Linked DNA regions of Cupriavidus necator N-1. The protein of the gene in region 1 interacts with the protein of each later gene in a pairwise test. Links are inferred from orthologs where the notes say so. Each region holds a gene or a part of one and is shown on either strand. Other genes may lie near its edges. The genes, in order: pheT and secD.

What was found.
Region 2: the proteins of pheT (region 1) and secD interact in binary tests that used the Escherichia coli proteins (3 or more experiments, as listed by UniProt). The link is inferred for Cupriavidus necator N-1 from one-to-one orthologs.

The regions. Positions count from the first base shown.
Region 1 is NC_015726.1:1,359,037-1,362,472, forward strand. The notes cover bases 1-3,120. They hold pheT (phenylalanine--tRNA ligase subunit beta), read left to right. Parts: upstream 1-396; coding sequence 397-2,844; downstream 2,845-3,120. Other genes in these bases: pheS (phenylalanine--tRNA ligase subunit alpha), read left to right, coding at 1-339; CNE_RS06515 (integration host factor subunit alpha), read left to right, coding at 2,946-3,120. Also shown: more of CNE_RS06515, read left to right, coding at 3,121-3,356.
Region 2 is NC_015726.1:3,196,221-3,199,506, forward strand. What follows is about bases 170-3,139. They hold secD (protein translocase subunit SecD), read left to right. Parts: upstream 170-703; coding sequence 704-2,575; downstream 2,576-3,139. Other genes in these bases: yajC (preprotein translocase subunit YajC), read left to right, coding at 170-494; secF (protein translocase subunit SecF), read left to right, coding at 2,616-3,139. Outside these bases: more of yajC, read left to right, coding at 168-169; more of secF, read left to right, coding at 3,140-3,286. UniProt on the Escherichia coli protein: Part of the Sec protein translocase complex. Interacts with the SecYEG preprotein conducting channel. SecDF uses the proton motive force (PMF) to complete protein translocation after the ATP-dependent function of SecA.

The DNA.
Region 1 (3,436 bases):
GACGTCAGCTTTGCCGACCTCAAGGGCGTGTACACCGATTTCTTGCGCAAGTTCTTCGAGCGCGATGACATCCAGGTGCGCTTCCGCCCATCGTACTTCCCGTTCACCGAGCCGTCGGCAGAGATCGACATGGCCTTCGGCAATGGCAAGTGGCTGGAGATCTCCGGTTCGGGCCAGGTGCATCCGAACGTGCTGCGCAACATGGGCCTCGATCCCGAGCGCTATATCGGTTTTGCGTTCGGCTCCGGCCTGGAGCGCCTGACCATGTTGCGCTATGGCATCAACGACCTGCGCCTGTTCTTCGAGGGCGACGTGCGCTTCCTGCGCCAGTTCGCCTGACGCGCCGCCGTCCCCTCGTCAACGACCACACAGAATACTTACCGGATCAGAAGCGCCATGCAATTCTCGGAATCCTGGCTTCGCACCTTCGCCAACCCTGAAAAGATCTCCACCGACGCGCTGTCGCACACGCTGACCATGGCCGGCCTGGAAGTGGAAGAGGTGGGCTCGGTCGCGCCGCCGTTCGACAAGGTGGTGGTCGCGCGCGTGCTGTCGACCGAGCGCCATCCCAACGCCGACCGCCTCAACGTGTGCCAGGTCGATGCCGGCACCGGCGAGACCCTGCAGATCGTCTGCGGTGCGCCCAACGTCAAGCCCGGCATCCTGGTGCCGTGCGCACTGGTTGGCGCCGTGCTGCCCCCGTCCGAGGACGGCGGCAAGCCGTTCGAGATCAAGGTCGGCAAGCTGCGCGGCGTGGACAGCTACGGCATGCTGTGCTCGGCGCGCGAACTGAAGCTGTCGGAAGAGCACGGTGGCCTGCTGGTGCTGCCGGAAGACGCGCCGGTCGGCCAGAACATCCGCCAATACCTCGACCTGGATGACCAGGTCTTTGTCATCAAGCTGACGCCGAACAAGGCCGACTGCCTGTCGATCCATGGCGTGGCGCGCGAAGTGTCGGCACTGACCGGCGCCGCGCTGACGCTGCCCGAGATGAAGCCGGTGGCGGTGACGATCCAGGACAAACTGCCGGTCAAGGTATCGGCGCCGGACCTGTGCGGCCGCTTCTCCGGCCGCGTGATCCGCGGTGTCAATGCGCGCGCGGCCACGCCGGCATGGATGGTGCAGCGCCTTGAGCGCTCGGGCCAGCGCAGTGTTTCCGCACTGGTCGATATCTCGAACTACGTGATGCTGGAATTGGGACGTCCGTCGCACGTGTTCGACCTGAACAAGATCCACGGCGGCCTGGATGTGCGCTGGGGCCGCAAGGGCGAGCAGATCAAGCTGCTCAACGGAAATACCATCGAGGTCGACGAACAGGTCGGCGTGATCGCCGATGACAAGGAGATCGAAAGCCTGGCTGGCATCATGGGCGGCGACAGCACTGCCGTGACGCTGGACACCACGGACATCTATCTCGAGGCCGCATTCTGGTGGCCCGCTGCGATCCAGGGCCGGGGCCGCCGCTACAATTTCTCGACCGACGCCGGACACCGCTTCGAACGCGGCGTGGACTACGCCACCACGGTCGAGCATATCGAGCGCATCACCGCGCTGATCCTCGAGATCTGCGGCGGCCAGGCCGGTCCGGTGGACGACCACGTGGTCAACCTGCCGCAGCGCAAGCCGGTCAGCCTGCGCGTGGCGCGCGCCGAGCGCGTGCTGGGCATCGAGCTGTCGCCGGCGGCCATCGCCAATGTATTCCAGCGCCTGCAGCTGCCGTTCGTGCGCACCCAGGGCGCCGAGGGCGAGGTGTTTGAAGTCACGCCGCCGAGCTACCGCTTCGATATCGAGATCGAGGAAGACCTGATCGAGGAAGTGGCCCGCATCTATGGTTTCGAGCGCATCCCGGCGCGTCCGCCGATCGCCGAGAGCGAGATGCGCCCGACCAACGAGGCTCGCCGCTCCACCCACGTGGTGCGCCATGCCGTGGCCGCGCGCGACTACCAGGAAGTCATCAACTTCGCCTTCGTCGAAGAGAAGTGGGAGCGCGACTTCGCCACCAACGACAACCCGATCCGCCTGCTGAACCCGATCGCCAGCCAGTTGGCGGTGATGCGTTCGACGCTGATCGGCGGCCTGGTCGACAAGGTGCGCTACAACCTGAACCGCAAGGCCGCGCGCGTGCGCCTGTTCGAGGTGGGCCGCGTGTTCCATCGTGACGACAGCGTGAAGGACGGCGGCCTGACGGTGGCCGGCTACGATCAGCCGATGATGGCCGCGGGCATTGCCTACGGCCCGGCCTTCGAAGAGCAGTGGGGCATCCCCACGCGCAACGTCGACTTCTTCGACATCAAGGGCGATGTCGAGGCGCTGTTCCATCCGCGCGTGCCGCGTTTCGAGCCGGTGTCGCACCCCGCGCTGCACCCGGGCCGCGCCGCGCGCGTGCTGCTCGACGGCAAGGCCGTGGGCGTGGTCGGCGAGCTGCATCCGCGCTGGCTGCAGGAATACGAGCTGACGCACGCCCCGGTCGTGTTTGAACTGGCGCTTGACGCGCTGCGCGACACCGGCCTGCCGGTGTACACCGAGATCTCCAAGTTCCCGGCCGCCGTGCGCGACTTGGCCGTGGTCGTGAAGCAATCGGTACGCGTGCAGGATCTGCTCGACGCCATGCGTGCCGCACTGGAAAAGCAGGGCTACGGCCGCTACTGCCAGAACCTGGTGGTGTTCGATGAGTTCCGTCCCAAGGGCGCTTCAGCTGCCATTGGCGCGGACGAGAAAAGCCTTGCGTTCCGGGTGACCTTGCAAGATACTGGGTCGACCCTCCAGGACGAAACCGTCGACAGCGCAGTGCGCTGCATGGTCGACGCGCTGACAGAGGCCTTCCAGGCCCGGCTGCGCGGCTAAGCCATCGCCAGTACGCGACAAGTACGCGACGGACACACGATAAACAAGGGCGCCCGGGCTCGCCCCGGGCGGATCGCCAGACACACACTTGAGCGATCGACATGAATGATCGAGACGCGAATTCCATGACCGCTGCAGCACTGGGTGAGATGAGCGACCGGCAGGCTTCCTCCCTTGACGACGCGATGCCGGATAACCGCGCGACCGAAGTTCCCACGCTGACCAAGGCCGAACTCGCCGAGATGCTGTTCGACCAGGTGGGCCTGAACAAGCGTGAATCGAAGGACATGGTCGAAGCCTTCTTCGACGTCATCCGCGAAGCGCTGGAGCAGGGCGACAGCGTCAAGCTGTCCGGCTTCGGCAACTTCCAGTTGCGCGACAAGCCGCAGCGGCCCGGCCGCAATCCCAAGACCGGCGAAGTCATTCCAATCACCGCGCGCCGCGTGGTCACGTTCCACGCCAGCCAGAAGCTCAAGGGCCTGGTGGAAGAACGCGCAGGCATCGCCGGCTGACGCGTCACCCGAACGGCGGATTGCTTCCCGAAGCCGGCATCGGTATGCTTCTGGGCGCGCACCTGGTGCGCGCCAACCGC
Region 2 (3,286 bases), 1.8 Mb from region 1 along the record:
CGGAAGCCACCCGCGAGCCGGAGAGCCCGGCCATGCCGACCCCTGCCGCAAGTTGCCCCGGGCGCACCCGAACAAACCCGTATTCCGCCCTAGAATGCCAAGGGCGGGCGAAATGCGAATGGTAGAATGATCGATTATTTGACTGACTTTTGTGACGGAGAAACAACGTGCTGATTTCTAACGCATTTGCCCAGACCGCCGGAGCCGGCGGCGCGGCTGGCGGCCTGATGAGCTTCCTGCCCATCATCCTGATGTTTGGCGTGCTGTGGTTTATCATGATCCGCCCGCAAATGAAGCGCCAGAAGGAAGCCAAGGCAATGCTCGAAGCACTGGCCAAGAACGACGAAGTCGTGACCGCCGGTGGCATCCTGGGCAAGGTGACCAAGGTCACCGACCAGTACGTCAGCCTGGAAATCGCCGAAGGCACTGAAATCACCGTGCAGAAGAGTGCCGTGACCACCGTGCTGCCCAAGGGCTCGCTCAAGGCGCTCTGATCTCCGGATCGCGCGCGCGACTCCCGCCTTTGTCTTTTCCGGCATGCCCGTTCGCGCATGCCCCGGCAGCCGCCTGATCCAGCCCGACGAAGCCCCCGTGGTTTCGATCCGTGGCTGCCAGGCGGCTGTTTGCCAAACCGGTTCGGCCCCGCCGACGTGGTGCGCCACGCCAGCGCCGGCCCCGCCAACCGCAGAATGACTGGCCCGAGATGAATCGTTATCCGCTTTGGAAATACCTCGTGATCCTGGTGGCCCTGGCCATCGGCATCATCTATACCTTGCCGAACTTCTTCGGCGAGGCGCCTGCCGTGCAGGTGTCCTCGGGCAAGGCCACGGTCAAGGTCGACCTGGCGATGCAGAAGCAGGTCGAAGAGATCCTGGCGCAGAACCAGCTGCGGCCTGATGGCGTCTTCTTTGATATTTCCGGCCAGTCCGGCTCGGTCAAGGCGCGCTTCCGCACCACCGACGAGCAGCTCAAGGCCAAGGACGTGCTGTCGCGCACCCTGAACCCGGACGCGGCCAACCCCACCTACGTGGTGGCGCTGAACCTGCTGTCGGGCTCGCCGCGCTGGCTGACCGCCATGCATGCGCTGCCGATGTACCTGGGCCTGGACCTGCGCGGCGGCGTGCACTTCCTGCTGCAGGTCGACATGAAGGGCGCCGTCGACAAGAAGCTCGACAGCCTGGGCGGCGACGCGCGCACCCTGCTGCGCGACAAGAGCATCCGCCACGGCGGCATCGACCGCGACGGCGAGCGCCTGACGGTGCGCTTCAACAACGCAGACGACGCCAACCGCGCGCGTCCCATCCTGGCCGACAACCTGCGCGAAGTGGCCTTCGCCATGGACGGCAACAATATCGTCGGCACCTTCACCGAAGCCGCGCGCAAGGCGGTGCAGGACGCAGCGGTCAAGCAGAACATCACCACGCTGCACAACCGCGTGAACGAGCTTGGCGTGGCCGAGCCGGTGATCCAGCAGCAAGGCGCCGACCGCATCGTGGTGCAGCTGCCGGGCGTGCAGGACACCGCCAAGGCCAAGGACATCATCGGCCGCACCGCCACGCTCGAAGCCCGCCTGGTCGACAACGACGCGCCGCGCAGCCCGCGCCCGGGCGACCCGATCCCGTTCGGCAGCGAGCTCTTCACGCAAGGCAACGGCGCCCCGGTGGTGCTCAAGAAGCAGGTCATCTTCACCGGCGACCGCATTGAAAGCGCCTCGGCCGGCTTCGACCAGAACCAGCATCCTTCGGTCAACATCAAGCTCGACGCCCAGGGCGGCCGCGTGCTGCGCGACGTCTCGCGCGAGAACCTGAAGAAGCCGATGGCGATCGTGCTGTTCGAAAAGGGCAAGGGCGAAGTGCTGACGGTGGCGACGATCCAGTCCGAACTGGGTTCCAGCTTCCAGATCACCGGCTCCTACTCCACCGAAGCCGCCAACGACCTGGCGCTGCTGCTGCGCGCCGGCTCGCTGGCCGCACCGATGGAGATCATCGAAGAGCGCACCATCGGCCCGTCGCTGGGCGCGGACAACATCCAGAAGGGTTTTGACTCGGTCGCCTACGGCTTTGCCGCCATCGCCGTGTTCATGGTCCTGTACTACATGCTGTTCGGCGTGTTCTCGGTGGTGGCGCTGGGCGTGAACCTGCTGCTGCTGATCGCGGTGCTGTCGATGCTGCAGGCCACGCTGACGCTGCCGGGCATTGCCGCCATCGCGCTGGTGCTGGGCATGGCCATCGACGCCAACGTGCTGATCAACGAGCGCATCCGCGAAGAACTACGCGCGGGCGCGTCGCCGCAGATGGCGATCGCGGTCGGCTTCGACCGCGCCTGGGCCACCATCCTGGACTCCAACGTGACCACGCTGATCGCCGGCCTGGCACTGCTGGCCTTTGGTTCGGGCCCGGTGCGCGGCTTTGCCGTGGTGCACTGCCTGGGCATCCTGACCTCGATGTTCTCGGCGGTGTTCTTCAACCGCGGCCTGGTCAACCTCTGGTACGGCCGCAAGAAGAAGCTGCAGAGCGTGGCCATCGGCCAGATCTGGAAGCCGGGCAACACCACCGACACGCCGGTCGCCAAGTAAGGCGAGCAGCAACAACTAGCAGTACAGAACAGGATTCAACATGGAATTCTTCCGCATCCGGCGCGACATTCCGTTCATGAAGCACGCGTTGGTCTTCAACGTGATCTCCTTCCTGACGTTTGCCGCGGCCGTGTTCTTCCTCTGGCACAAGGGCCTGCACCTGTCGATCGAATTCACCGGCGGCACGGTGATGGAGGTCAGCTACCAGCAGGCGGCCGACCTGGAAAAGATCCGCGGCCAGGTGGGCAAGCTGGGCTATACCGACGTGCAGGTGCAGAACTTCGGCACCTCGCGCGACGTGATGATCCGACTGCCGCTGCAGAAGGGCCCGGACGGCAAGCCCGTCACCTCGGCCCAGCAGAGCGAGCAGGTGCTGGCCTCGCTGCAGGCGGCCTCGCCTGACGTGAAGCTGCAACGGGTGGAGTTCGTCGGCCCGCAGGTGGGCAAGGAACTGGCCACCGACGGCCTGCTGGCGCTGTTGTGCGTGGTGGCCGGCATCGTGATCTACCTGTCGTTCCGCTTCGAATGGAAGTTCGCGGTGGCGGGCATCATCGCCAACCTGCACGACGTGGTCATCATCCTGGGCTTCTTCGCCTACTTCCAGTGGGAGTTCTCGCTGTCGGTGCTGGCGGCGATCCTGGCGGTGCTGGGCTACTCGGTCAACGAATCGGTGGTGATCTTCGACCGGATCCGCGAGAACTTCCGCAAGTA